DNA from 3 places in the Streptococcus sp. HMSC061E03 genome. Region 2 is predicted to be linked to each of the others. Evidence: predicted binding sites of a transcription regulator. Region 2 holds the regulator's gene; each other region holds the start of a gene.

What was found. The regulator Rex, encoded in region 2, represses fermentation and respiration genes when NADH is low (regulators of the CRP and FNR family bind a similar motif). The targets are predictions, from matches to a motif close to TTGTGAANTANTTCACAA.
Region 1: a site for Rex is predicted at 7,475-7,492, ahead of HMPREF2917_RS09800 (class II fructose-bisphosphate aldolase). Genes of this name have one in related genera too.
Region 3: a site for Rex is predicted at 6,383-6,400, ahead of HMPREF2917_RS00850 (2,3-butanediol dehydrogenase). Genes of this name have one in related genera too.

The regions. Positions count from the first base shown of each region.
Region 1 covers NZ_KV812801.1:192,551-202,739, reverse strand. Annotated here, with positions in the region: gene HMPREF2917_RS09845 (LiaF transmembrane domain-containing protein) at 1-681, opposite strand, end outside; gene HMPREF2917_RS09840 (LytTR family DNA-binding domain-containing protein) at 686-1,132, opposite strand; gene HMPREF2917_RS09835 (LiaF transmembrane domain-containing protein) at 1,433-1,744, opposite strand; tRNA gene HMPREF2917_RS09830 (tRNA-Thr) at 1,945-2,017, opposite strand; gene HMPREF2917_RS09825 (GNAT family N-acetyltransferase) at 2,064-2,525, opposite strand; gene HMPREF2917_RS09820 (ABC transporter permease) at 2,564-3,349, opposite strand; gene HMPREF2917_RS09815 (ABC transporter permease) at 3,351-4,169, opposite strand; gene HMPREF2917_RS09810 (ABC transporter ATP-binding protein) at 4,171-5,163, opposite strand; gene HMPREF2917_RS09805 (alpha/beta fold hydrolase) at 5,523-6,461, opposite strand; gene HMPREF2917_RS09800 (class II fructose-bisphosphate aldolase) at 6,546-7,427, opposite strand; gene HMPREF2917_RS09795 (hypothetical protein) at 7,618-8,070, opposite strand; tRNA gene HMPREF2917_RS09790 (tRNA-Leu) at 8,151-8,236, opposite strand; gene HMPREF2917_RS09785 (CTP synthase) at 8,361-9,974, opposite strand; gene HMPREF2917_RS09780 (B3/B4 domain-containing protein) at 10,148-10,189, opposite strand, start outside.
Region 2 covers NZ_KV812784.1:799,431-809,619, forward strand. Annotated here, with positions in the region: gene HMPREF2917_RS03990 (NAD kinase) at 1-341, opposite strand, end outside; gene HMPREF2917_RS03995 (GTP diphosphokinase) at 325-996, opposite strand; gene HMPREF2917_RS04000 (CYTH domain-containing protein) at 1,092-1,649, shown strand; gene HMPREF2917_RS04005 (ribose-phosphate diphosphokinase) at 1,722-2,678, shown strand; gene HMPREF2917_RS04010 (cysteine desulfurase family protein) at 2,688-3,800, shown strand; gene HMPREF2917_RS04015 (DUF1831 domain-containing protein) at 3,810-4,157, shown strand; gene HMPREF2917_RS04020 (DUF4649 family protein) at 4,159-4,374, shown strand; gene HMPREF2917_RS04025 (redox-sensing transcriptional repressor Rex) at 4,504-5,151, shown strand; gene radC (RadC family protein) at 5,354-6,037, opposite strand; gene HMPREF2917_RS04035 (porphobilinogen deaminase) at 6,092-6,370, opposite strand; gene HMPREF2917_RS04040 (class A sortase) at 6,540-7,283, opposite strand; gene gyrA (DNA gyrase subunit A) at 7,297-9,753, opposite strand; gene HMPREF2917_RS04050 (L-lactate dehydrogenase) at 9,952-10,189, shown strand, end outside.
Region 3 covers NZ_KV812784.1:120,565-130,753, forward strand. Annotated here, with positions in the region: gene HMPREF2917_RS00820 (glycosyltransferase family protein) at 1-1,024, shown strand, start outside; gene HMPREF2917_RS00825 (glycosyltransferase) at 1,021-2,514, shown strand; gene gatC (Asp-tRNA(Asn)/Glu-tRNA(Gln) amidotransferase subunit GatC) at 2,634-2,936, shown strand; gene gatA (Asp-tRNA(Asn)/Glu-tRNA(Gln) amidotransferase subunit GatA) at 2,936-4,402, shown strand; gene gatB (Asp-tRNA(Asn)/Glu-tRNA(Gln) amidotransferase subunit GatB) at 4,402-5,844, shown strand; gene HMPREF2917_RS00845 (hypothetical protein) at 5,944-6,327, shown strand; gene HMPREF2917_RS00850 (2,3-butanediol dehydrogenase) at 6,464-7,507, shown strand; gene HMPREF2917_RS00855 (DMT family transporter) at 7,603-8,514, shown strand; gene HMPREF2917_RS00860 (DUF4352 domain-containing protein) at 8,658-9,746, shown strand; gene HMPREF2917_RS00865 (amidohydrolase) at 9,892-10,189, shown strand, end outside.

The sequences.
Region 1 (10,189 bases), on a different contig from region 2:
CGCTCCGACATAGATAATTTCCAGATTTCCTAAGGAAACATCGCCCGTAATGTAGAAATCCTTGCTTGTCAGAGCACTTGGATTTTCCTGATGTTGGATCGCTGAGAGGGAATTATCCACATTTACATGGACACGCCAATCACTTGGTACATAGAGACTCAAACTTCCAAGGGAAACATCGACAACAAACTGAGCAGAAGGACCTTCGATACGGCAATTGTCAAAATAAACCGAAGCTTCTCCCATACTCACATCTGCACTTCCGTGAGTAAAGTGTTGGTCATTGAGATACTTTGTCACTGTTGAAAAAGTGACATCGATGTCATTGCCATCCGACTTACTCATGGACCCAGCAGAATAGGAAGCTAGGCGGGCTTTTGTTTTCTTAGAGGGTTTAAACAAAATGTTGAGCCCAATCACAGCGAGAATTGAGGAGAGGATGACAACTGAATTGGACACTGGAAGGAAATGGTATTGCCCATTGAGACAAAAGAGAGCTAAAAGTCCATAGATGAAGCCCCAACCAAAATGGCGTTTTAAGAAACTAGAGAGGGACAGGACGGCAAGCAAGGTGACCCAAGCCAAGGTCCAGATGCTGATGTCCCATTTTACAAAATAGCCCTGTAAGAGTAGTAAGGCTGCTAATAGAATTAAGAATACCCCAATTAATTTTTTTCTCATGATATTACCTCATTTCATTTAGTCGTTCTTTTAAGAGTTGATAATAGCGTCTAGATACGTGGACCTGCTTATGGGTCTGGTAGAAATTGACCGTGCTGGTCCCTGAAAAAGACTTTTCCAGAGAGTAGATCTGCTTTGCATTGACAATGGTGGATTTGGAAATCCGACAAAAGGCGATAGGAAGCAGCTCCTCCAATTCATAGAGCTTCTGCTTAACCTCATAGGCCTCGTCCTTGGTGTGCCCAAAAATCTTCTCCCCGTCCGTCTCAAAAAAGAGGATCGATGCCACATCCAGAAAATACTCACTTCGATCCTTGTAGAAGGCTAAAGAAGCGATCTTTTGTTCCAGGATTCTCTCTTGCAGCTGGGTCAACTCCGGGGTCAAGCGCGGAGCTCGAATCAAGATCTCAGGCTCGTCCATAGATGGATCCAATTCGATTCTAACTTTCATAAAACTCCTTTCCCAACGTTTTGATAGTACCATTATAACAGCTGTTGAAAACAAAACAAGGGCTTTTCAGTAAGTGGCACCTTTTCCCCATCAAGAGGTAGTTTTTGAGAAGTAAAAGAGAGAGTGGGACAGAAATCGGTAATTCGTTAGAATTCGATTTAGTCGTTCCACCTCCGCACAGTTGAGTAGGCCTGTATAAGCTGATGAAATCAGCGTATTAGAGCCCACTCAACCACTGCGTCTTGCTCTACAATCCAAAGACAATTGAGAGGCTAGGACTTTTATCCCAGCCTCCTTCCTTTATTTATTGCTTTCCTTGTCCGGTAAAAGAAAACTAAGACCTAGGCAAGCAAGCACACCTGCTGTGATGACCAGACCATTTGAGACCGGTAAAAGACCGTAAATCGCATTTGCGATCATCAGAGCAATCAGGGCACAGATAACACTTGCCTTGTAATCTTTTTTCAAGAGATTTTCAAGTGTAAAGAATGCAAATAAGAGAACAGGAAATAGGGGCCAGATGTTCACATCGAGCTTTGGAAAACCAACCATTCCCATTGTGACAATCACAAAAGCAGCCAAAATAAATCCAAGTCCAAGTAGTTTTTTCATCATCATATACCTCATTTTGATTATTCGGAAGTACTTCTTCCTTTGATGATTCTATGATAACAGAGAGCCCCATCGGCGACAAGGACTTTTGACTAAGCGGTCAAAAATGGTGCCTATGCGGTCAAAAAAAGAAACGAGACAGAACGAATATGTGACTAACATCATTCGTCGTCTCGCTCCTTCAAAGCAGATTTTTTCTATGCCGATTGCAGGGATCGAACCTGTGACCTACGCGTTACGAGTGCGTTGCTCTACCAACTGAGCTAAATCGGCGATTACCTTCTTAGTATAGCACTCTGAGAGCGGATGTCAAGCACTTTTAGTTGATCTTTTTTATCAGAATCTGACATGGATTCTGCGAATCCCATAGTTGCGGAAAAATCTCTAATTTTTTAAAACCAAGACTGCGATAAAAGACATTTGTTCGGTCATAATCTTTATTTGAACCTTCTGCGACTGTTTTGACCTGTAGGTAGTCCACTTGTTTGACTGTTTCTCTTTCTATAATCGTAATTAATTCCCTTCCAATTCCTTGACCTTGGAATGATTTTTTCACGCCTAGACAGTCAATTTCAGCACAATCTTCACTCGAATATGATAAACTTATAAACCCTACTACATCACTTTCTTGATAAGCAGCCCAAACTCGTAAATCCTTAGCTCCTTCAATGTAGGCTTGCGTGCTTTCTGGTATTCCAAACCATTCTGGCAAATCCCTTAAAATCTCAGCGACAACTGCCATTTTTTGATCTTCACCCTTGACTTCTTTAATTACAAACATCATAAGTTCCTTTCTTGATTTTAGTCTTACTTTACCTCTTACGAACCAGCACTTTCGTAGGCATCCAATCCCCTGTCCCAAAGTTTGAGGGAAATAACAAAGAAAACAAGGGAAATCAGAATCAAACCACCAATATTAAAGAGTCCATCCTTGTCCTGCAAGAAATAGCTGGCAGGATAGTAGGCCGTAAAGGCGAAAGGTACAATAAAGCTAATTAACCAACGAAGGAGCGAATTGTAAATAGAAATAGGATACTTGGCAAAATCATTAAACATATAGAAAATGTAAATCATGGCACCTGACTGCTTGGTCCAAAAAGCGATGCTGGCTGTCGCAATTTTCAAGGAAGTATAAATCAAGGTCGCAAAAGGAATACAAACTAGGAAAAGCAGGAATTTTGGAAGAGTCCAAGAGATACTAGTTACTGTTGTTCCTAATAGAATGCCACCGACCAAAAGTTCACCCAAGGCATCAATCTGAAAGGTCTCAACGAGGATGTGAAAGAGAGGATTAATAGGACGAGTCAGATACTTGTCAAACTCCCCTTTTCGAACTAGTCGTTGACCTAAAGCCCAGAGATTGTCAAAAAAGAGATGATCTAATCCCTTTGGAATTAAGGAAAATCCATAGATAAAGGCAATCTCTTGAAAGGTCCAACCTTCTAGCGAGGGGATGTGTTGAAAGATGACATTGAGAAACAAGAGGTTCAGGCCTTGAGTCAGAAAGACTCCCAAGACACCAACTACAAAATCCACCTTGTATTCCATGATTTGCTTGATGTATTGTCTGATAAAAATCAGATGCATGCGTTGATATTTTTTCATCCTAACCTCCCTGAATGGTGATAAATGACTGGACTCGTTTCCAAATCAACTGAGACAAGCCCACCATCACTATAAGCCAGAAAAACTGAAGCAAAAGTGCTTGAAGAATCTGACTGGCATCGTATTTCCCAACAATAATCATGACCGGAGTGTAAATTAAGGATGAAAATGGCAATAAGGAGAGAATATCTGAAACCACCTTTGGAAAAAACGTTAAGGGAATCAAACTGCCAGACATAAAGGCCACTATTGAAGTCTTGAGTAGATTGGAACCCCATAAATTTTTAAATACAAAGGCTGAAAATCCAAAGCAGATATTAAAGAAAAAGTTAATCAGATAAGCCAGAGTTAAGCTAAAGAGATAAAGGACAGTTAATCCCAGCACTTCTACAATACCTTGCCCAGATAAGATTTTCATCAAAACAATGACACTTAAAAATGGCAGTCCAACAGAGATAAAAATCAACCACTTGGAACCAAGCTCCGTAAAGAGGTAAGAAGCCGCAAAATGCACTGGTCGCAACAAGCGCATGATAATGGAACCATCCTTGACCTCATCACCAATCATAAAGGAAGAATCCGACCTAGTCAGAAGATTAGTCACAAAACTCATGATGATGTAGAGGGTGATATCCGCCATACTGAAGCCCTGAATCAAAGGCTCCTGGGAGGAATCAAAGACAGCCTTCCATAGATAAAAAGCCACAAAAGCACCCATGACATCGCCAATCCGATAAAGAATAAAGTTGACTCGATAGCTAATCAACTCCTGAATCCCTGCATTGATAAAGGGTTTATAACGTCTCCACAATTTGACCATCTTAGAGCTCCTTTCGATAGAAGCGACGGATAATATCTTCAATATCCGTATCTACCATCTTCAAATCACGGACCTCAAAATCAGATAAGGTTTGCTTGATAATATCGGCCGACTGGTAGCGGGAACTATCGAATTCAATATTGAGAGTATTTCCTTGTCTATCAATGGACATATCAGGCAAACCCTCATAATGAGAGACTAGATGATTTTGACCTGGCGTCAGGTCAAAGGAGAGAGTCTTCATCTTTCCAAAGGTCTCCTTGAGCTGGCTAACCGTTCCATCAAAAATCTCTTGCCCCTTATCAATCATAAAAATCCGATCACAGAGTTGCTCAATATCACTCAAATCATGAGTAGTCAAGAGAATAGTTGTCTCTTCCTCCTGATTAATCTGGGTAATGGCCCGACGAATGTTGTCCTTGACCGACACATCCAAACCAATAGTCGGTTCATCTAAAAAGAGAACTTTGGGATTGTGAAGCAAGGAAGCCGCAATATCCGCCCGCATCCGTTGACCTAGTGAAAGAGTCCGCACAGGATCCTTGATAAATTCCTTCAAATCCAAAACTTCATTCAAAAAGTCCATGCGCTTATGGAAAAGCGAGTCCGGTACATCATAGATCTCTTTCAAAACCGTGTAGGTCTCTTGCAGAGCCAAATCCCACCATAACTGGGTGCGTTGTCCGAAAACGACTCCAATATCCTTGACATAATCTTGGCGATTATCCTGCGGAATCTTGCCGTTAATCCGACAAAAGCCAGATGTGGGCTTCAAAATTCCTGTCAGCATTTTGATGGTGGTTGACTTCCCAGCACCATTTGCCCCGATAAATCCTAAAATCTGCCCTTTTGGAACTTCAAAAGTTAAATCCTTGACCGCTTCAAAGGTCTGCTTTTCAGGATGAATAAAGGAGCGCAAGGCTCCCTTTAACCCCGGCTCCTTAACTGTCTTCACAAAATTTTTCCGAAGATGTTGCACTTCTATCATTGTCATATCTATCTCCCTATCGTAAGAAGCAACATTGTATTTTTGACTACAAATATTCTAAATCCTTACTTTCTACACTTACTCAATATTATTACAGAAGGCTTTATACCAACCTATTATAATCCAATAAAAAAAGGAATGCAAGCGTTTGCTTATTGATTATGAAATTAGAGATTTCTCTCTTAAAATGAAACTTTTAATCAAAAATTCTGTTAAATAGTTTCCTTAAGACACCAAAAAACCTGCCCTTAGGGGCAAGCTTATTGTTAAGAAAAAGAATTTTTTTAATCGAGAAAATTAACGATTCTACTATTAATCCTTCAGCATTTAATTATTATCATCAGTCTCAATGGATTTTCAAGCCCTCAATTATTCTCTAAAAATTCTTTAATACGAGAAACAATAGCATCGCTTTGATAATGATAGAGGTCGTGAGGCGCATCCATATAGTCGACTTGAACATTAGACTGGTTGCTTGCAAATCTCTCTGTATAACGTTGCCACTCTGATTGGCTAAAGGTCGTGCCTTCACCGTTAGAAACCAGGAGTAAGGCTGGAATTTTCGGATTAATGCTAGATGGAACTTTCTTGGCATTTTCCTTTGCCAAACGGGATTCATGAAGCATGGCTTGTGACATCAACTGCTTATATGCTAGTAATTTATATTGTTGTCGTTCAGTTTCAGTCAGAGTCGGATTTTTTATATAAAAGGACTCAGGGAAATAGCGTAATAAGCCAATCTTACTGCTCCAATAAGCCACAGTAAGCAAGGCCTGATTATCCTTTAAATCTTCATAACTCTCTGGCAAGGCCCAATCCAGGCCAATCAAAGCCTTCACTTCATTCGGATATTTCTCTTGCCAAGCAAGACTCTCTAAACTAGCCATAGAATGCGAAATAATCACATAAGGACCTGAAACATGAGCTTGCGCCAAAGCTTGACGGGTCTCAGAAAGGACCTCCATCACATCTCTTGAACGATCACTATCTTCGCTAAAACCATATCCTGCTCGCTCCACGACAACAACCTTGTATTTTTTGGAAAGGGAATCTGATAGATTCTTAAAGTCTAAAATAGGAGAGGCGATACCTGCACCGGAAAGAAAAACGATTGTTTCAGGTCCTTCTCCTTTAACAGAGACATTCATTCGATGTCCATTGACTGTAACTTGTTTACCAATGGGTGTGAGAAGCTTACTTTCATTTCGTAAACTGAATTGATGAAAAATAAATGTAGCACCTAAAAAGAGCAGGAAAAAGCCACAAATGATCCAGCTCCACAGTTTGAATTTTTTCATAGCCATATTGTACAAAAATTAACCTCTGGAAGCAACCTTTCCCATACAAAAAAACAAGATCCACATGGGACCTTGCTTTCCTGTTTTTAATTAAGCTTTGCCTTCTGAACCGAATACGTCGATACGTTCTTCAACAGCTGCAGTAATTGCTTCGAAACCTGGTTTCAAGAATTTACGTGGGTCGAAGAGTTTCTTCTTGTCGTATTCTGCTTCGTTTGCATCGTATTCACGTACGAATTGACGAGTGGCATTTGCAAATGCGATTTGGCATTCAGTGTTAACGTTAACTTTTGCAACACCAAGTTTGATAGCTGCTTGGATTTGATCATCAGGGATACCTGATCCACCGTGCAATACGATTGGGAATCCCGGAACAGCTTCAGTCAATTTTTGCAAGTGGTCAAGGTGAAGACCTTTCCAGTTTGCTGGGTAAGGACCGTGGATGTTACCGATACCTGCAGCCAAGAAGTCGATTCCTGTAGCAACCATTGCTTTAGCGTCTTCGATTGGTGCCAATTCACCGTCACCGATGATACCGTCTTCTTCACCACCGATAGTACCAACTTCAGCTTCTACTGAGATACCTTTAGCATGAGCTTTTTCAACGACATCTTTAGCCAATTTAAGGTTTTCTTCAACTGGAAGGTGTGAACCGTCAAACATGATTGAAGTGTAACCAGCTTCGATACATTCAAGAGCATCGTCGTAGTGACCATGGTCAAGGTGAATAGCAACTGGTACAGTAATACCCATTGATTCTACAAGGTTTTCAATAAGGGCTTTACATACTTTGTAACCACCCATGTATTTAGCAGCACCCATAGAAGTTTGGATAAGTACTGGAGCTTTCTTAGCTTCTGCTGCACGCAAGATAGCTTGAGTCCACTCAAGGTTGTTTGTGTTAAATCCACCAACTGCATAACCATTGTCACGAGCTGCTTGGACAAATTTTTCTGCTGAAACGATTGCCATTTGTTATAGGCCTCCTATAAATTTTTGTGGGGTTAATCCCACTTACATTGTTTATTTTATCACTTTTTAGATGAAATTGCTAGTTTTTCCTGTGCCTTTAAGCGATTTCTTACGATAAATGAGGAGGAACCCTCTCTCTCCTAAGACTTCTATCCTATTCAAAAAGCAAAAAAGGGAGCGCAAGCCCCTTTCAATCCTTCTCTTTAAAATTTTTTAATGAAAGGAGAAAAGCAATCCCGCAAATCACAAGGAGTCCACCTGCGACCCATTGAGAATAGAAATATGCAGCAAATAACTGACTGTCGGTAAACATTTTCCCAAGAAGTCCATTTACCAATCCCTCAAGAAAGGGAATATTCTCACACACAGCAAGGATTGAGGCAAGAAAGAGAATACTACCCGCTATCAGAAAGAGATTGGGAATCCATCTTTTCAGCCTTTTTTCATCTCTGAGCAAATACTTAGAAGCAATCGCCACTAAAAAAATGAAAACATTCCATATGTTTAAGGCGATAAAGTATCTAAAAGTATCCTTGTATGCGCCTATCGCCATCGCTAAAATCAGGATAGGACCGAAAAAATTAATGGCACTTCCCAATAGTGCAAAGAGGCCATCGACCAAAACCAGATACTTCTTCTTCATGTTCTCACCTCATCTCACACCTATTCTACCACAAAGAAATTTGAAAACAAAAAAAGATAGCCGAAGCTATCTTGATCCGATGCGGAGAGAGGGACTTGAACCCTCACGACCTAAAGCGGTCACAGGATCCTTAGTCCTGCGCGTCTGCCAATTCCGCCATCCCCGCGATTGAGTACTTTACTAGTATATCAATCAACGACTTTTTTGTCAAGATTTTTTTCAAACTTTTTTCAGAGTTTGTCATTTTTTCACAAAAAGGGAGCAGGTCGAAGGACCTGCTCCCTTGATTTTTATTTGCTCTCGTGGTTTTCAACTGCCGCTGTGATGAAGGCTGTGTAAAGTCCTTCTGGGCGGTTTGGACGGCTTGACAATTCTGGGTGGTATTGGCAAGCAACAAAGAATTTGTTTTCTGGGATTTCAACGATTTCGACCAAACGGTTGTCTGGTGAAACGCCTGAGAAGACAAAACCTGCTGCTTCGAACTGTTCACGGAAAGCATTGTTAAACTCATAACGGTGACGGTGACGACGTTGTACCACTTCTTGATTGTCATAGGCAGCGGCTGCTTTCGATCCCCGTTTGAGTTTCGATGGGTAAAGACCTAGACGGAGCGTTCCTCCCATGTCTTCCACATTGATTTGGTCCCGCATGATATCGATAATCGGATACTTAGTTTCTGGATCCAATTCTGATGAATTAGCTCCTTCCAAGCCTAAAACGTGACGGGCAAATTCGATACAGGTTAACTGCATACCCAAGCAGACACCCAACATTGGGACGTCTTGTTCACGCGCATACTTGATGGCTTGAATTTTGCCTTCTGTTCCCCGTTGACCAAAACCACCTGGGACGATGATTCCATCTGCATCTCCAAGGAGTTCTGCCACGTTATCAGCAGTCACATCATTGGCATTGACCCAATTAATCTTGACTTCTGCATCGTTGGCATAACCTGAGTGCTTCAAAGCCTCAACGACAGAAATGTAGGCATCTTGCAATTCGACGTATTTTCCAACCAAGGAAATCTTGACCTGCTTCTTGAGGTTCATGACCTTGTCGACCATCGCAGACCATTCTGTCATATCTGCTGCAGGAACATCCAATTTCAAATGGTCACAAACGATTTGGTCCATATTTTGTGCTTGCAAGTTCAATGGGATTTGGTACAAATGTTCCACATCAAGTGACTCGATGACAGCTTCTGGTGCCACATCACAGAATTGAGCCAACTTGTTCTTAATTCCTTGACCAGCTGGTTTTTCTGTACGAATGACCAACATATTTGGTTGAATCCCAAGACCACGCAATTCTTTCACAGAGTGTTGCGTCGGCTTGGTTTTCATTTCTCCCGCAGCTTTCAAGTAAGGAAGAAGAGTGGTGTGGATGTACATAACGTTTTCAGCACCAACATCTGCCTTCATTTGACGAAGAGCTTCAAGGAATGGAAGGGACTCAATGTCTCCAACTGTTCCCCCGACTTCTGTGATGATGACATCTGAATCCGTCGTTGTCGCTGCTCGTTTGATCTTTTCTTTCAAAGCATCTGTAATATGAGGAATAACCTGTACAGTCGCACCCAAGTATTCTCCACGACGTTCCTTGCGAAGGACTTCGCTATAAATTTTCCCTGTTGTCACATTTGAGTACTTATTCAGATTGATATCAATAAAGCGTTCATAGTGACCAAGGTCCAAGTCTGTCTCTGCTCCATCGTCTGTGACAAATACTTCCCCGTGTTGGTAAGGGCTCATCGTCCCTGGGTCGATATTGATATAAGGGTCAAATTTTTGGATGGTCACTTTCAATCCACGATTTTTGAGCAAGCGACCAAGACTTGCTGCGACAATCCCTTTCCCGATGGATGATACGACACCACCCGTGACAAAAATATATTTTGTTGACATGTGCTTTCCTCTTCTTCTAATGTTGTAGAGGCCATTCTTCTTTGCAGAAAAAACAAAAATAGCTCCCTAATCCTTAGGGAGCTCCGACCTCAAAATGAGGTGCCCGAACAATATCTTACCGCAAATGGTCTACTTTGTCAAATTGAAAATTTCATGAAAATAATTTTCGCTGTTTACACGACCTTTTCCACTCCATTTTGTGTGACGAGAAATTT
Region 2 (10,189 bases):
AAAGTAATCTTGACATTCAAAATAGGGTAAGAAACCTTAGCGCCTGTATCATATTTTAAATTCTCAATTAGCTTATCGATTTCACTGTCTAAGTAATCCGTATAGAATCCTAAGTGTCCGGTATGGACGCCAACAAATCGCACTCGATCCAACTGGTGTTCATACTTGTGAAAGGCCGATAGCAACATCCCATCGCCACCAATTGAAATCACAATATCCGGATGCTTCTCCGTCAAAATAAAATTATTTTTCCGAAGTTTGTAGCGCAATTGCTGAAAAACCTCTTCGCTTTGACGCTTGCGATTGCGAATAATGGATACTTTTTTACCTGTAGTCTTCATCTGTGTCATCACTATTTCCAACGCCATCATTTAACTTACGATGAAGTGGATCAAACAGGGCTTGAGCCTCCTGAATCGCATCCCGAATTGCCCCCATCTCTTCATCCAAGAGATAGGCCAGGTTTGCTGTCGTCTCTAAGCGTTTTTTGATCTCGTCTGGAAAGTCTCCTTTATATTTATAATTGAGCGAGTGTTCAATGGTTGCCCAAAAATTCATGGACAAGGTCCGAATTTGAATCTCTGCTAAGATCGTTTCATTTCCATCAATGGTATCGACCGGATACTCGACCACGACGTGGTAACTCCGGTAGCCACTTGATTTTTTGTGGCGGATGTAGTCTCGCTCTTGAACCACGCGCATATCCTGCCGTTGTCTCAGAACCTCTAGGATCTCATCCACATCGTCCACAAACTGGACCATGATGCGAAGGCCAGCAATATCTTGCATATCCTGAGCCAGATTTTCTTCAGAAATATTTCTTCGGATCATCTTTTCACGGATGCTCTCAATCGGCTTGACCCGACCTGTGACAAACTCAATTGGAGAATGCTTTTGCTGCTTACGATATTGCTTACGAATCCCACGCAGTTTGATTTTTAATTCCCCAACTGCTTGGATATATGGATCTAAGAAGTTTTCCCAATCAATTGCCATCCTACCACCTTGTAATCTGAACCATTTTTGTATACAATAAACACATCTCTTATTATATCATGAATCGCTTTCGAAAAAAAGCAAAGGACTACAAAATGAACCATTTAGAAATTGAATACAAAACCTTGCTAGACAAGGAGGAATACCAATCCCTCCTTCCACTTTTTGCTGATACAGAATTGGTTGTCCAAACCAATCACTATATCGATACCCCCGACCAGCTCATCCGTAAGGAAAAAATGGCCTTGCGGGTGCGTACTTTCACAGATCAAGCTGAGTTGACTCTCAAAGTCCCTGAAGCAGTTGGCCATTTTGAGTACAATCAAAACCTCAGCCCAGAAGAAACCGAGGCGATCCTTCAACACCAACAGTTTCCTGACGGAGAAATCAAAAACCTCTTAATCTCTAAAGAAATCTCTGTTGAGCAACTCGCTGTCTGGGGAAGCCTTACAACAGAACGATTCGAAAAAGAAACAGCTGCAGGATTGGTGGCACTAGACCACAGTCTCTATCTAGACACTGAAGATTATGAATTAGAAATCGAGGTCGAAACCGCTGAGCAGGAAGAAAATTTCCATCAGTTCATCAAAGAGCATGGAATCGTCTACAAAGCAGCAAAAAATAAAATCGCCAGATTGGCTGAAAGATTGTAAAATAGCTGAAATTATCGCAAATTTTTGCTAAAATAGTGCTAAGATCAAAAATCTAAATGAGGTTGGAATCACATGTCAGATAAAAAAAATATGAAGCTCTTCTCTCTCAATTCAAATCCAGAGATTGCGCAAAAAATCGCGGATCATGCTGGGGTTCCACTTGGGAAAATTTCATCCCGTCAATTCTCAGATGGTGAAATCCAAGTCAATATTGAGGAAAGTGTTCGTGGATATGATATTTATATCATTCAATCAACCAGTTTCCCTGTCAACAATCACTTGATGGAACTCTTAATTATGGTGGATGCTTGCCAACGGGCCAGCGCAAATACTGTCAATGTGGTCATGCCTTACTTCGGTTATGCTCGCCAAGACCGGACTGCTGCTCCTCGCGAACCAATTACTGCTAAGCTTGTCGCAAACATGTTGGTCAAAGCTGGGGTGGATCGCGTCGTCACACTGGATCTCCACGCTGTTCAGGTCCAAGGTTTCTTCGATATTGCCGTGGATAACCTCTTTACCATTCCACTCTTTGCAGAACACTACATTAATAAAGGTCTAACTGGTCCTGATGTTGTAGTCGTCAGTCCTAAAAACTCAGGTGTCAAACGGGCTCGTAGTTTAGCGGAATATCTTGATGCACCGATTGCCATCATTGATTACGAACAAGATGATGCAAACCGTGATTATGGCTATATTATCGGGGATGTCAAAGATAAGAAAGCAATCTTGATTGACGATATCCTCAATACCGGTAAGACATTCTCAGAAGCTGCGAAAATCGTCGAACGCGAAGGTGCTACTGAAATTTATGCTGTTTCAAGCCATGGTTTATTTGTAAAAGGCGCTGTTGAATTATTAGACCAAGCTCCGATCAAAGAAATCTTGGTAACCGATTCTGTTGCTCCAAATGGACCAACACCAAAAAATATTAACTATCTGACAGCTAGCGAACTGATCGCTGAAGCTATTGTTCGCATTCAAGAAAGAAAACCTGTTAGTCCTCTATTTGCCTACCACAAGAAATAAGGTCTTAATGTGATATATTTTGATAATGCCGCAACAACTCCCCTTCTACCTGAAGTCATTGATAAAATGTCTGCAACTATGAAGACCACTTTTGGAAATCCATCGAGCCTTCATGCTCATGGACGGATGGCTAGTAAACTCCTCCGAGAATCTCGCGAGCAGATTGCTCAGTCTCTCCATACTCTTCCAAATCGTATTTTCTTCACTTCAGGTGGATCAGAAAGTAATAATACCGTTATAAAAGGCTACTGCTTGAAACATCAAGCAGATGGCAAACACATCATTACGACCGCTTTGGAACACCATGCGGTTCTAGAACCCATCGAATATCTTGTAGAACGTTTCGGATTTGAAGTGACGATCGTCCAACCAAGAGATGGACGCATTCAGGCTCGTGATATCAAGGCGGCACTTAGACCGGATACCATTCTTGTCTCTACCATGTTTGCCAATAACGAGACAGGCGATCTTCTACCGATTAAAGAAATCGGAGAACTCTTAAAAGATCATCCAGCTGCCTTTCATGTTGATGCTGTACAAGCAATTGGAAAGGTCCCTGTCTATCCCGAAGAGTTGGGAATTGATTTTCTCAGTGCTTCTGCCCACAAATTCCACGGACCAAAGGGCGTCGGCTTCCTTTATGCGGCCACCCCAGATTTTGATAATCTCTTACATGGTGGGGATCAGGAAAATAAGATGAGAGCCAGCACGGAAAATCTTATTTCTATTGTCGGGATGGCAACCGCGCTTCAGCAAGCTACACTTCATCAAGAAGAAAATTTCCACCAGGTTCAAAAACTCGGCCAAGAGCTAGTCAATGGTTTAGCAGCCTACGACTACTACGTAAATGCGAATGAGGATCATCTTCCATTTGTTTGGAACCTTGGCTTTCCGGGTGTCCAAAATGACGTTTTACTGATGCGACTCGATCTTGCTGGAATTTCTGTCTCTACAGGTTCTGCTTGTACCGCTGGTACAGTTCAACCCAGCCATGTCCTTGAGGCGCTCTATGGAAAAGATAGCTCACGTCTAAAAGAATCCCTTCGAATTAGTTTTTCAGAACTCAATACCGTAGAGGAGGTTCAAGACTTCCTCTCAAAACTTAAAGAAATTTTATCATAGGAGAACAATATGGCTTTTGAAACAAGTGTTTCATTGAAAGACTGCAAATATACCTATAGTCTACACCCAAATGTAAAAAAATATACCTTACGTGATAATACATTTGCTGTTACAAAAGTTGGAAATTACGAGTTAAATCGTTTGCTCGAAGCCGTTCCAAATAGCGGCGAAGGCTTCTTACTTAAAATCATTTTCAATAAAGATTTGACAGGTTTTAAGATCAATATTACTGACAAGTCTGGACTTCGCCTGGTTAATATCTTTAAAAATCCAGAGAATGATATCATCCAACAAAAATTCTATTTCCTAATGGATAGTCTTGTCGAAAGAGAAATTTTCAACAAAACAGAGGTCTAATATGGTAACCTTAACTTATATCGACGCTTACCAAGTAGAACGAACGACTACTTATCCCGACCTTGCAGCCTGCATCCTAGCTTTTTCAGGCTGTGTAACCTTGCCTGACTCTTACTCAATCGTATCCATTGAATACAAGGGGGAAAAGCTCCCCTATACAGGGCGAGTCGATGGACTTTATGCTTTTTTGAAAAAGGTAGAACAAGCTGAAAACTAAGCTGATGCTGATGGAACTCTCCATCGCCATCAGCTTTTTCTTTAGACAAAAATATTTTTTAAAAACCGCTCTAGATAGTTGATTTTTTCACAATCTTCCTATACAATAAGAGGGAAAGGTTGTGATATTGTGAAACATGATAAAAATACTCCAATTCCACGCGCAACAGCAAAACGCTTATCGCTCTACTACCGAATTTTTAAACGCTTTAACTCTGAAAAAATAGAGCGCGCAAATTCCAAGCAAATTGCTGATGCAATTGGGATTGACTCTGCTACTGTTCGCCGAGATTTTTCTTATTTTGGTGAATTAGGAAGACGGGGATTTGGTTATGACGTAAATAAACTGATGAACTTCTTTGCCGATCTGTTAAATGACAATGCTATTACCAATGTCGCTATTGTGGGGATCGGAAATATGGGAAGTGCGCTTCTCAACTATCGCTTCCATGAACGCAATAAGATGAAAATTGTCATGGCGTTTGATCTAGACGATCATGAGCTGATCAATACCAAAAGTAAGGACGGAATTCCCATTTACGGTATTTCCACCATCAAAGAAAAGCTCAAACAAGAAGGCATTCAAACAGCCATCCTAACTGTTCCAAGCGTCAAAGCTCAAGAAGTGGCTAGCCTTTTGGTAGACGCTGGTGTCAAGGGAATTCTCAGTTTCTCACCAGTGCATCTGACAGTCCCTAAAGATGTCGTCGTCCAATATGTCGATCTCACCAGTGAATTGCAAACACTCCTTTATTTCATGCGAAAAAACGAAGAATAAAGACTTATACATTAACAAGAAAAGAGGCTGGGACAAAAGTCCTAGCCTCTCTATTGTTTTTGGATTGTCGAGCAAGACGCAGTTGTTGAGTGGGCTCTAATACGCTGATTTCATCAGCTTATACAGGCCTACTCAACTGTGCGGAGGTGGAACGACGAAATCGAATTCTAACGAATGACCGATTTCTGTCCCACTCTCTTTTTTATGCCAAATAATCGGTTTCTTCACGGTAACTATAATAGTTTTCTTCAGATACAATCAAGTGATCCAATAGGGTTAAGCCCATCACTTCACAGGCCTCTAAAACTCGATGCGTTACTTCATCATCGTTTTTACTGGGAAATACGGCACCAGATGGATGATTGTGCGCCAAGATGATAGAGGTTGCCATGTGCTTTAGTGCATAATGCAGGATTTCACGTGGCTCCGCAATACTTCGATTCACGGTTCCAATAAAAATGGTCTGCTGATGAATAATTTCATTCTGCGTATTTAAATAGAGGGCAACCAGGTGCTCCTGTTTCTTATGGCCGATTTCCTGTTGAATTTTATGGGCCAATTTCTGACTGCTCATGATCTGTTCAGAACTCATCAATTCATCTTTATGAATCCTTCGTCCAAACTCAATCACAGCCTGAAGTTCGATGGCCTTCACCCGGCCAATACCTGAGATTTCCTGTAGCTCCTCTAGGGTTAATTGACTTAACTCCTTTAAACTATTAACCGAACTCAAAAGAACTTGTGCAATCTCATAAACGCTTTTTTTCTTATTGCCTGTCCGTAAGAGAATGGATAGCAATTCTTGATGACTCAGCTTATCTACCCCTTCAGAAACCAAACGTTCTCTAGGAAGCAAAGATGGTTCAATAAATGATATGTCGTACATAATTTCCTCCTCACTTATTAATTCGTAATAAATAGAGAAAACGACGACCTTGCATTATTTACAGGTGATTTCTTCCTTCAAATCATCTAAAACTAAGACTTCATCTTTATTAAAGCGGATCTGGTAACCTGTTTGAACTTGTTCAAGCTCTTTTAAAAACTGTTGAATTTCACAGCGAATCAAGTACTCCTGGCTCTGAGGAATGGCCTCTAAAGCTTGGTAGACCTGCTCTACTTCGTAGATTCCTTTCGTAATTAAACCATTTCGTGGAAAATCATTTACTAAGAGATTGTAGAAATGATGTAAGAGATGATAAATTCGCTCTTTTGTCACTATTCTACCTCCTTATCATACTCTTTCTCCTCTATTATATACTGATTTTCCCTTAATATTATGACAAGTTCCTTACATTATATTACCAATCTCTTACAATTTTACAAGAATTTCTCCTAGCTTCCTACATAGAAAAAGCCCAGACATTTCTGTCTCGGGCTTTATTTTCTTATAGTTGCATTTGATTATAAGACTTGCTGAATGAATCCAGGATGTCTTTTGGAGCCTTGTCATAGTCAACAGAGGTTTCCAAATTTCCTTTTACAATCGTACGGTAAGTCGCTGCAGCATCCTCACAGGTCACCAAGGTGATCTCATTAACGCCTTCACGATCTTGAATGACATCTACACGGTCTGGAGTCACTGTCTCAACAGACGAGATGACATAAGTATAGATTTTTTCTTTGTCCGTGATGTAGATCTTCATACCCGCCTTGGCTTTCTCTAATGGTGAGAATAACATGGCATTAGCTCCAGTTAGGCCAAATACGTGGTGACTAGCAAGAGAATAATTGCCTTGTCCCATGACTTGGTTTTCCTTCATGGTCCCTGCTCCGTAGTAGAGGGCTACATTTTCAAGCCCCTTAAAGATCGGAAGGTTCATGTTTAATTCAGGAATCGAAATTCCCCCAATTACTGGTAGTTTTTGAGCTTGCCATTGGGCATTGATGACGGCTTCCGTCGAAAGTGACTGGACATGTTGGAAATCAAAGCTCGTCTTCACTTCTTTATTCTTATCAATGGTTTTTTTATCGACCTTGCTAACCTGATATTGGTTGGTATGCCAAACCATAATCATGTTTCGGATCGGAGCATTGAAAATCAAGAGAAGCGAGAGAATAATCAAAAGTGTTGCAACGATGTTGATAAGAGTATTGCGTAAACTCTTTTTCTTTTTTCTTTTGCGTGACATGCTGTCCCCTTATCTATTCGTTTTCTTCCACTACTTCTTCATCTTTTTCATCGGGTTGGACTGTTGTAAAGGTCACAATTTTCGCATCCTGATCCAGTCTCATGACTTTCACACCCTGAGTTGAACGACCCGTTTGAGAGATATTCCCAACACTTGTGCGGATCATGACACCGGTATCGGTAATGATCATCAGATCTTCATCACCTTTAATGGTTAAAAGACCAGCCAATGGACCATTTTTCTCTGTAATATTGGCAGTTTTAATCCCTTTACCGCCACGGCCCTTAGTTGGGTACTCGCTAGCCATTGTGCGCTTACCATAGCCTTTTTCAGTAATAATCAATACTTCATCTTGATCGGTAACGACACTAGCTCCAACAACCTTGTCTCCTTCACGGAGATTCACACCACGTACACCAGTGGCAGAACGTCCCATATTGCGGACTACAGCCTCATTAAAGCGGACAGAATAACCGTACTTGGTACCGATAATAACATCAGCATTACCATCTGTAAGGAAAACATTGATCAATTCATCCTCATCACGCAGATTCAGAGCTTTGAGACCGTTCTGTCGAATATTTGAAAATTCAGCTACATTGGTCCTCTTGACCAATCCTTGTCGCGTCGTAAAGAAGAGATAAGCTTCGTCACTGCGGTCTTGCTCCACATTGATGATGGTCTGAATCGATTCACCTTCGTCTAATTTTAAGAGATTGACGATTGGCAATCCTTTGGCTGTCCGACCATATTCTGGAATCTCATAGCCTTTTAGACGGTAAACACGCCCCTTATTGGTAAAGAAGAGCAAATGATCATGAGTGCTCGTAGATACCAGTTCACGGACAAAATCATCATCTTTCACACCAGTTCCTTGAACCCCACGTCCACCACGTTTTTGCACAGTAAATTCTGCTTGGTCCAAACGTTTGATGTAGCCTTTGTTAGAAAGGGTGATCAAGACATCTGTTTCTTCAATCAAGTCCTCATCTTCAAGAGAAAGGACTTCACCAACCATCAACTCAGTCCGACGAGCATCTCCAAACTTGCGCTTGACTTCTTCCAATTCTTCCTTGATAATAGTAGCTACACGCTCTGGTTTCGCTAAAATATCAGCTAAATCAGCAATCAAGGCAACCAAATCATCGTATTCACTTTGGATCTTGTCTCGTTCCAAACCGGTCAAACGACGAAGACGCATGTCCAAAATGGCTTGACTTTGACGTTCAGAAAGCTTGAACTTCGCCATCAATTCAGCCTGTGCTTCAGCATCTGTCTGGCTATTGCGGATGATCCGGATCACTTCATCGATGTGATCCAAAGCAATGAGCAAACCTTCTAAAATATGGGCACGTGCTTCCGCTTTTTCTTTATCAAAGATGGTCCGGCGAGTCACCACTTCTTTCTGGTGCTCAATATAAGCCCCTAAAATTTGGCGAAGAGAAAGAATCTTTGGAACACCACTTTGGATCGCCAACATATTGAATCCAAAATTGGTTTGCATTTGCGTCATCTTAAAGAGGTTGTTCAAAATAACGTTAGCCGAAGCATCTCGGCGGACCTCAATGACAAAACGAACCCCTTCACGGTTTGATTCATCACGTACAGCTGTAATCCCTTCGATCCGTTTTTCTTGCACCAAGCGAACGATGTGCTCGTGAACCTTGGTTTTATTGACCATATAAGGGAACTCAGTGACAACAATCCGTTCACGGCCACTCTTGGTCACTTCAATCTCTGTACGAGAACGAAGAACGATCGAGCCTTTCCCTGTTTCATAGGCTTTGTGAATACCTGATTTCCCCATGACCAAAGCACCTGTCGGGAAATCTGGACCAGGAAGAACTTCCATAAGTTCACGGGTCGTCACCTCAGGATTATCCATCATCAGCTTCACTGCGTCAATGGTTTCTCCCAGATTGTGAGGAGGAATATTTGTAGCCATCCCAACAGCAATCCCAGTAGCACCATTGACGAGAAGGTTAGGGAAACGTGCAGGTAAGACCAAAGGTTCGCGCTCACTGGCATCATAGTTATCAACGAAATCAACTGTATTTTTATTGATATCCCGCAACATTTCAAGAGCAATCTTACTCATACGGGCTTCTGTATACCGTTGTGCAGCGGCACCATCACCGTCCATAGAACCAAAGTTCCCATGGCCGTCCACTAGCATATAGCGATAGCTCCACCATTGCGCCATCCGAACCATGGCTTCATAAATAGAGGAATCCCCGTGTGGGTGGTATTTACCCATAACATCCCCTGTGATACGGGCTGACTTCTTATGTGGTTTATCTGGCGTAACACCCAATTCATTCATACCATACAAAATACGACGGTGAACGGGTTTTAAACCATCCCGAACATCAGGTAGGGCACGAGCTACGATAACACTCATGGCATAATCGATAAAACTCGTCTTCATTTCTGATGTTAAATTCACATCAATTAGATTATTATCCTGCATTCAAAAAATGCCTCTCTTTACTTAATTCACCATACTATTATAACACATTTTAACCTATTTTTCTTCTTAGGAACACAAACGTAAAAACGTTTACATCAAGGATTCATACTGTTTCAGATGACAAAGACTTTCAAAAGTGGTAGAATGAAGTCGTATGAGAATCTATCTCAAAAAAAAATGAAGGAGACGTTTAGACTCATGGATTTGACTAAACAACACAAAAAAGTTATCCTTGTCGGTGACGGTGCCGTAGGTTCATCTTATGCATTTGCACTTGTCAACCAAGGAATTGCACAAGAGCTTGGAATTATCGAAATTCCTCAATTGCACGAAAAAGCTGTCGGAGATGCGCTTGACCTTAGCCACGCCCTTGCCTTCACTTCACCTAAGAAGATCTATGCGGCTGAGTACGCTGACTGTGCGGATGCTGACCTTG
Region 3 (10,189 bases), 680 kb from region 2:
GGAACGTCGTGCCAATGTGGTTTTGCGAGGGGATATCTTGTCTCGAACGGTTGACAGAGTGGAGTGGTTTGGTCAGGGAGAAGAGATCGTATCCATTGATGTATACAACCGCTATGGCTGGAGAAGCAAACAGAGTCTCCTTACGGAAACCGGTCAATCCTATTTAGACATCTATTTGAACCCTCAGCAAGAAGAAGTCTTGCTTCACTTTGTCTCACAAGGAACCTTTTTGCATCAAACTCCTAAAGGACGGGATCGCCTGTATGCCAATAAGGAAGAGATGCAAAGAACTGTCCTAGAACAAGTCTTGCCGGAAGATGAAGCTGTTCTTTTGATGGACAAGTCATTACTAGATGTTGTGAAAGAGATACCAAAGGAAAGACTCGCCTACTGTGCCAGTGACGCGCATGATCTAGACGAGATCAAAGAACAAGTCAGTCAGATTTTGTTGGTAGAAGATGGTCTGTTGAGTGAGAAAATAGACGGAATCACAGCCTTGTCAGGGCTGGTAGATGTGGAGCAGGAAAGTTTTCAACCAGAAGCCATGGTTATGACGGCTTCTCAAGAGGTCGAAGGCCTATCTAGCCTGGTCCATCACTTCCCACAAGTCACCTTTCACATTGCTGCTTTGACGGCTATGGGGCCGAAATTAACAGACTTAGCGACTCGCTCCAATGTGCGCCTCTACCCAGGGATTTCGCTGGACAAATATGAGGACTTGTTATCCAGCTGCTCTATTTATCTGGATTGCAACCGAGGAGAAGAAGTGTGGAGTAGTAGTCTTCATGCTCTTGAAAATGGGCAAGTCTTATTTGGTTTGAAGAGCTCGGTTCATCAGGAAGCCTATAAAAACTTGAGCACAATCACAGATACAGTCGAAGAAATGAAACAGCAACTAGATACCTTGCTCCAGCATCCAGAGACCCACAAAGAATTGGTAAGAGAGCAGGCACGAATCTTGAAATTGCCTGAAAAAGAAGCTTTGGAAGAGCTGTTTAAGCGATTAGAGGGAGGAACCGCATGACCATTTATACCTTTAATCTATTAGTGGGATTCGAACCTAATGGGGTTGATGTTGCACAAGCCTCTCGGGCAAAGATGCTCCGGAGACTAGGAGTGGCAGCGAAGTTTGTCTTTACCACTTGGCCCACTCCAGAAAAATTGGCCTATTACCTCTCATTGGGGCACCGGGATGAGGAGTTGCTTTTTGCCCATTTAGCTTTTACGGATCAACAGACTACGGTCCCTCAAAAGACGGTAGGGGCCTTGCAAATGGAGTTTCAACTGACTCGTCTGGATGTTGTTGAAAAAACGGAAAGAGCCATTCGCTACCAATTTGCGGATGGAAACGCCTTAACCTTTCATCTGGATCCCTATCATCCAAACTGTGTCCGCTATGTAGACTATCTTTTGGCTGGAAATAGAATCAAGCGAGAGTATTATGGAGCTTGTAAACTCGCCACCGAGTATTTTCAGTATGGTAGTGTTGTCAGACGGACCTATCACAATCAAGATGGGACTATCGCTTTTGAAGAATCGAGGTTAGGTGGAAGCTGGCTCTATAAACTGGGGCCTGAGATTTTGACCAACCATACAGAAGTGATGAGACGTTTTTTGTCGCAGCTGTCGCTAAAAGAAGAAGATCTGATTTTGCTTGACCGGGCTTCGCGCATGGATTTTGCTCGTCCTTTGTTGGAGAAGGCTGCTCCTTCAAAGTTCGCCATGGTGTTTCATTCGGAGCATGAATTTGAAAATGGCCATCTCAATTATGAATATTATTATGTGTTCAAGTATGCCAAACGCTTCGATTATTTCATCACGGCAACGGATCTTCAAAAAGAAGTCTTGGAGCAGACACTTGCTAAACAAGGATGCCAAGGAATTCCAATCTATAGCATTCCAGTAGGGCATCTAGAAGAATTGACGGAATCACAAGGAGACAGACCTCCCTTTAGTGTGCTCACAGCTTCCCGCTTGGATCCAAGAAAACGCATCGATTTGGCCATTCGAGTAGTGGCTCAAGCTCATAAACGCCTCCCTGCCCTTCAGTTTGATATTTATGGAAAGGGTGGCGAAGCGGATAATTTGCACCATCTGATTCAGGAGCTTGCAGCACAAGATTATATTCACCTACGCGGTCATGCGGATCTTCAGCAGATCTATCCTTGCTACCAAGCCTACCTCACTACTTCTCAGTGGGAGACCTTTGGTTTGACTTTGATGGAGGCGGCTGGAGCAGGTTTGGCCTTGCTGGGCTTTGATGCCCGTTATGGCAATCCGACTTTTATAAAAGAGGGTGAAAATGGCTTTTTGGTACCTTATAGCGAGACAGTGCCAGAAGAACAATTGGTGAAAGAGTTGGCGGACAAGCTGGTCCAGCTCTTTGAAAGCGACCTTGCTCCATTTCACCAGGCTTCTTATGACTTGGCCTCTTCCTACCTCGCTTCTAAGGTCCAGGAAGTCTGGAAAGAGACTCTAATGGAGATGGGGCAATTCGGCGGAAAAGAAATATAAAAAGAAGAATCTGTAGCGACAAAAAAGTCCTACAGATTTTTTCTAAGGCAAGCAAATTGGGCTAAATTATGGTAAAATAGAGGGTATTGAATAATCATCATTTCACGAAAGGAAGCAAGATGAAAATTACGCAAGAAGAGGTAACCCACGTTGCCAATCTTTCAAAATTGAAATTCTCTCCAGAAGAGACAGCTGAGTTTGCGACAACCTTGTCTAAAATTGTCGACATGGTGGAATTGTTGGAAGAAGTGGTCACAACCGGTGTTGTCCCAACAACGACCATGGCGGATCGTAAAACCGTATTGCGTCCGGATGTTGCTGAAAAAGGGACGGACCGTTACCGCTTGTTTAAAAATGTACCTGAAAAGGATAACTACTACATCAAGGTACCAGCTATCCTAGAAGATGGAGGAGATGCCTAATGTCATTCAACCATAAAACCATTGAAGAGTTGCACGACCTCCTTGTCTCTAAGGAAATCTCAGCAACGGAATTGACACAAGCGACGCTTGACGATATCAAGGCTCGTGAAGAAGCGATCAATGCCTTTGTAACGGTGGCTGAAGAAGCTGCCCTTGCGCAAGCCAAGGCTATTGATGAAAAAGGAATTGATGCAAATAATCTCCTGTCAGGGATTCCGCTCGCAGTCAAAGACAATATCTCAACAGATGGCATCTTGACCACTGCAGCATCAAAAATGCTCTATAACTACGAGCCAATCTTTGATGCGACAGCTGTTGCCAATGCCAAAGCCAAAGATATGATTGTCATCGGAAAGACCAACATGGATGAATTTGCCATGGGTGGATCTGGTGAAACTTCATACTATGGACCAACCAAGAATGCTTGGGACCACAGCAAGGTGCCTGGTGGATCTTCTAGTGGTTCAGCAGCTTCTGTCGCTTCAGGTCAAGTTCGTTTGTCCCTTGGTTCTGATACTGGTGGTTCTATCCGTCAACCAGCCGCCTTCAACGGGATTGTTGGGCTTAAACCAACTTATGGAACGGTTTCCCGTTTTGGTCTCATTGCTTTTGGTAGCTCGCTTGACCAAATTGGGCCGTTTGCACCAACGGTTAAGGAAAATGCCCTCTTGCTTAATGTTATTACCAGTGAGGATGCCAAGGATTCGACATCTGCCCCTGTACGTGTAGCAGACTTTACTTCTAAGATTGGTCAAGACATTAAAGGCATGAAGATTGCCCTTCCGAAGGAATACCTTGGGGAAGGGATTGACCCAGAAGTCAAAGAAACTATCCTCAATGCGGCCAAACACTTTGAAAAATTGGGAGCAACTGTCGAAGAAGTTAGCCTTCCACACTCTAAATACGGGGTTGCCGTTTACTACATCATCGCTTCATCTGAAGCATCTTCAAACTTGCAACGTTTCGATGGGATTCGCTATGGTTTCCGTGCGGAAGATGCCAAAAACTTGGATGATATCTACGTGAACACTCGTAGTCAAGGCTTTGGCGATGAGGTCAAACGCCGTATCATGCTTGGTACCTTTAGTTTGTCATCTGGTTACTATGATGCTTACTACAAGAAAGCTGGTCAAGTCCGTACCCTCATTATCCAAGACTTCGAAAAAGTCTTTGCGGATTACGACCTCATCCTTGGTCCTACAGCTCCAAGCGTGGCCTTTGATTTGGATTCGCTTAACCATGATCCGGTTGCTATGTACTTGGCGGACCTCTTGACCATTCCAGTTAACTTGGCAGGTCTTCCAGGGATTTCGATTCCTGCAGGTTTTGCGCAAGGTCTTCCAGTTGGTTTGCAGTTGATTGGTCCGAAGTATTCGGAAGAGACCATCTACCAAGCTGCAGCTGCCTTTGAAGCAACAACGGATTATCACAAGCAACAACCCCTTATTTTCGGAGGTGACAATTAATGAACTTTGAAACAGTCATCGGACTTGAAGTCCACGTTGAATTGAATACAAACTCAAAAATTTTCTCACCAACCTCTGCTCACTTTGGGAACGAGCAAAATGCCAATACTAATGTGATCGACTGGTCTTTCCCAGGGGTGCTTCCTGTCTTGAACAAGGGTGTTGTGGACGCTGGTATCAAGGCTGCTTTGGCCCTGAATATGGATATCCACCAGCACATGCACTTTGACCGTAAGAACTATTTCTATCCTGATAATCCAAAAGCCTACCAAATCTCACAATTTGATGAGCCAATCGGTTACAACGGTTGGATTGAAGTGCAATTGGAAGACGGCTCAACGAAGAAAATCGGTATTGAACGGGCCCACTTGGAAGAAGATGCTGGTAAGAACACGCACGGAACAGATGGCTTCTCTTATGTAGACCTCAACCGTCAAGGGGTGCCATTGATCGAGATTGTATCTGAAGCAGATATGCGTTCTCCAGAAGAAGCCTATGCTTATTTGACAGCCCTCAAAGAAGTCATCCAGTACACAGGTATTTCTGACGTCAAGATGGAAGAAGGATCGATGCGGGTCGATGCCAATATTTCCCTTCGTCCATACGGTCAAGAGGAATTTGGTACCAAGACGGAGTTGAAAAACTTGAACTCCTTCTCCAACGTCCGTAAAGGTCTTGAATACGAAGTTGAGCGCCAAGCGAAAATCTTGCGTTCAGGTGGTGTCATTCGTCAAGAAACACGCCGTTATGATGAAGCCAACAAGAGCACGATTCTTATGCGTGTCAAAGAAGGAGCAGCGGATTACCGTTACTTCCCAGAACCAGACCTTCCTTTGTTTGAAATCTCAGATGAGTGGATTGAGGAAATGCGCACGGAGTTGCCAGAGTTTCCAAAAGACCGCCGTGCTCGCTATGTGGCAGAGCTTGGCTTGTCTGACTATGATGCCAGCCAATTGACAGCGACGAAAGTCACTTCTGACTTCTTTGAAGCAGCCGTAGCCCTTGGTGGAGACGCCAAGCAAGTGTCTAACTGGCTCCAAGGTGAAGTGGCGCAATTCATGAATGCAGAAGGCAAAACACTGGAAGAAATCCAATTAACACCAGAAAACTTAGTAGAAATGATTGCCATCATCGAAGATGGAACCATCTCTTCTAAGATTGCCAAGAAAGTCTTCGTTCATTTGGCGAAAAACGGTGGCGGTGCGCGTGAATACGTCGAAAAAGCCGGATTGGTACAGATTTCAGACCCTGAAGTCTTGATTCCAATCATCCACCAAGTCTTCGCAGACAATGAAGCAGCCGTAGCCGACTTCAAGTCAGGGAAACGGAATGCGGACAAGGCCTTCACAGGCTTCCTCATGAAAGCAACCAAAGGCCAAGCTAACCCACAAGTAGCCCTCAAGTTACTTGCTCAAGAATTGGCGAAGTTGAAAGAAGATTGATAGAAAAAGAACCAGCCGAGAGGTTGGTTTTTACTATCCATAAAATTGTGTTAGAATAGGAAAGACCATTACATATCAACTAGCATTAGGAGGAGTCACATGAACAAATTTTTAAGAGTTTTATTTATCCTAGTCATTATCGCTATGTCTGGAGCGATTATCTTCCAGCTATTCTTTCCATCCTATATGGGAAGTCATTCGGGATATGGTATTTCTGTCGGTTGGCAACGGGAGATTGGGGTTTGGAATATGGCTGTCCTTGTGATCTTGATTGCCGTCAATCTTAAATACGATTGGTTTTACCTTCGGACGGTGCTATTGGCCTTGATCATCGGTGGGCTTGGGATTGGGAGCAATCATCTTTTCAGTTATTTTCACTATCATCTGCCTGTCAATGGGATTGGTGTGCTTGAAAATTATCTCCTTGTCCTTGGTTGGATTGTAGGCTGGAGAATAGAGAATTCACGAATCAAGAAGAAGTAAGAAGGAGCAGTCGAAGGGCGGCTCTTTTTTATCTTCAGTTTCTTCTTGACAAAGTTTGTGAAAAGGCTTACAATAGATTTGTTGAGTTTCCTGAAAAGGAAAATGCAAATCATGGAAATATAAAGGAGATCATCATATGGCTACTATGAAAGCAGCTCGCTGGCATGCAGCAAAAGACGTTCGTATCGAAGAAGTGGAAGTACCTGAAGTACAACCACATCAAGTAAAAGTGGCAGTTAAGTTCACAGGGATCTGTGGGACGGACTTGCATGAATATTTGGATGGACCGATCTTCATCCCAACTGAAGAACATGTGTATTCTGGTCAAAAAGCACCGGTTACTTTGGGACATGAATTCTCTGGTGAAATTGTAGAAGTTGGAAGTGATGTGACTCGTGTCAAAGTTGGGGATCGTGTCACTATCGAACCAATTCTTGCAGAGCACAATTTGATTGGTGATTATAACCTTGATCCAAACTTGAACTTTGTCGGCCTTGCTGCAGATGGTGGTTTTGCCAATTATTGTGTTCTTGATGGGGATCTTGTCCATGTGATTCCAGATAGCTTGAGCTATGAACAAGCCGCTCTTACAGAACCTGCTGCGGTTGCTGTGTATGCCGTTCGTCAATCTGCTTTGAAAACTGGAGATACAGCTGTTATCTTTGGTTTGGGCCCAATTGGTCTTTTGATTGTTGAAGCCCTTCGTGCAGCAGGAGCATCAAAAATCTATGCGGTTGAATTGTCTCCTGAACGCCAAGCCAAAGCAGAAGAATTGGGAGCGATCGTTGTTCGTCCAGAAGAAGGAGAAACAATTGTAGAAGCCATCCATCGTTTAACAGGTGGTGGAGCAGATGTTTCTTATGAAGTTACTGGAGTTCCAGCTGTTTTAGGCCAAGCCCTTGCAGCCGTTCATAAAGCTGGGGAATGTATGGTTGTATCTATCTGGGAACGTGAAGCTAGCATCAATCCAAATGAATTCGCTATTCAAGAAAAATCCCTCAAAGGAATTATTGCCTACCGCCACATCTTCCCTAAAGTCTTGGAATTGATGGAACAAGGCTACTTCTCTGCTGAAAAATTGGTTACTAAGAAAATCAAATTGGAAAATATCGTTGAAGAAGGATTTATTGAATTAACACAAGATAAATCCCAAATCAAGATCTTGGTTCAACCTGAATAAGCGAATAAATTTATATGAAATAAAGCAAGGCTGAAACGTTTCGTTTCGGCCTTTTATGATACAATAAAAGTAAGGAATAGATTTGGGAGGGGACTATGTCAAAGACGATGAAAGGGACGCTCATGACCTTGATTGCTGGGATCGCTTGGGGCTTGTCAGGAGCCTGCGGCCAGTACCTGCTGGCTCATGGATTTACAGCAATTGGTTTGACAACGATTCGTTTAGTGTTTTCAGGAGCTGTACTACTGCTTCTTGCCTATCTAGCGGACCAGGAAAAAGTAAAGGCCTTTCTAACAGACCGCTCGTCATACATCCCCTTGCTTTTATTTGCATTTTTGGGTTTGTTAATGACCCAATTGACTTATTTAGAAGCGATTGATGCGACTAATGCAGGTACTGCAACTGTTTTTCAATATCTCTGTCCCATTGGAGTTTTGGCCTATTCTTGTGTTAAGGACCGAGTAGCTCCGACAGTATCTGAAATCTTTTCGATGATCTTAGCCATTGCAGGGACCTTTCTCATTGCAACCCATGGTCAACTCAATCAATTGGCAATCACTCCTAAGGGGCTAGCTTGGGGACTGGTTTCTGCCTTTGCCTATGCCCTCTACATCATTCTGCCTATTCAATTGATTCAAAAATGGGGCAGTATGTTGGTGATTGGTATCGGTATGCTCATTCCAGGACTTGTAATGATTCCCTTCACAGGAAGAAGACTTTTTCATGGCCAATATAGCATGGATAATCTAATGGGCTTGGTTGGCTTAGTGGTGATTGGGACCATATTTGCCTATACGGTCTTTTTGAAAGGGACAACTCTGATTGGACCGGTCAAAGGTAGCCTTCTTGCAGCTATTGAGCCTATTTCAGCTGTATTCTTTGCTTTTGCCATTATGAATGAACATTTCTTTGCCATTGATTTTATAGGAATGGCTATGATCCTCTTTGCGGTCCTCTTGATTTCCCTTAAGGATCTCATGATTCAAAAAGAAAAAGGAATCTTGTAAAACCAAAACCAATTATTTTTCAGTTAAAAGGTTGAGACGAAGATCTTGACCTTTTTATGATAGGGGAGAGTTATCACTATATAGCGTATACATAGCTAGAAAAAGATGTTAAAATAGAACAAAACTTTTTTAAGGAGATGAGAATGAAAAAGATTTTTAAATGGACCTTATTTGCTGTGGCGACCTTGAGTCTAGTAGCTTGTGGGACTGGTGCTCAAAAGACCAATTCGCAGCAAGCAAAGACAGAAAAAGCAGCGAAAAGCTCTGCATCTGACGGTCAAGTCGAGGTGAGTTTAAAAGGAGGGCAATACATCAAACCACCTGTCCTCAATGACTCAGAAGACGGAACCTATTTAGCCCTTCAATTAGAATTTAAAAATGTTGCCAAAGAATCTATCAACGTGTCAGATTCAGATATCACCATTTACGATGCAGATAATAACAAGGTCAAATTGCAGTCAGGAATTTATGACCACAGTGAAGCCTTCCAACTGCTCAAGAGTGATCAGTTGGCCCAGGATAAAAAATTAACCGGCTATATCGTTTTTCCAGTCGAAAAAGGCAAGAAGTACGAAGTGCAGTATGAACGAAAAAACTATAGCTCTGATAAAAAATCCAAGCCTTTAAAATTTGCGGTGGATTCTTCTCAGTATGAGGATAAGGTGGAAGCTTCCACTATTCTAGCAGATGAATACATCAATCAAGTTTACTTTAGTGGCCAACGAAAGGTCAAAAAGGATGACGCTTTTGTTTTGGGAACTGATTTGAAAAAGGAACGCAGTGATTTCCGTGCGAAATTTGCGGCTGATTTTACTCGTCAATTGCATGATTACCAATTCCCTGAAGAAGAAGTGACCCAGTTTATCGATGCTTATGAAAAAGAAAATGCTAAGCGTGCGAAATTAACCTATAAGGTTAAACAATATCTCCCGGACAAGGTGGTCATTAGTCTAAATCCTGAGACGGTCAGCATGGAAAAGACGATCTTAAACCACATGCAGACCTTCTATCAGGAACATCGAAAAGACTATCCAGGGATCATCGAAGCGAACCAGGCTCAAAACAAAGCCTATAGAGAGGAAATGATGGCTTCTCTGGCAGATCGCCCCTTGACGACGCCGGATCGATACGACTACCAGTTGACCTTTGTTAAGAAAGATGGCAAATGGGAAGTAGAAAAAGCCTACAATAGTGATAGTTTTATGGAAAAATTCGAGGGAAATCTTTCTTAATGCTGAAGTTGGCACTCCTAGGATATGAATCTAGGAGTGTTTTTATCTATAGTTTGAAACTATATCAAAACCCAAGAAACAAGAATTAGACGGAAACACCTATTAGTGATAAAATAATTTTAAGTTTGAAAGGAGATGAAGGCTTGTGTCTTTTTCTTATGAAGAGTTAGCAGAGATTCGCCACTATATCCACCAACACCCAGAATTGTCTGGTCAAGAATACCAGACAACCGCCTTTCTAAAAGAGCGTTTAGAAGAGTTGGGGATTCGTATTTTAGAGAGTGGATTAAAAACGGGTCTGATTGCAGAAATTGGGTCCGGCCAACCGGTGGTAGCACTTCGAGCAGATATCGATGCCCTTCCAATTTTGGAACAAACAAATCTTCCCTACCAAAGTCAGAATCCAGGAGTCATGCATGCATGTGGCCATGATTTTCATCAAA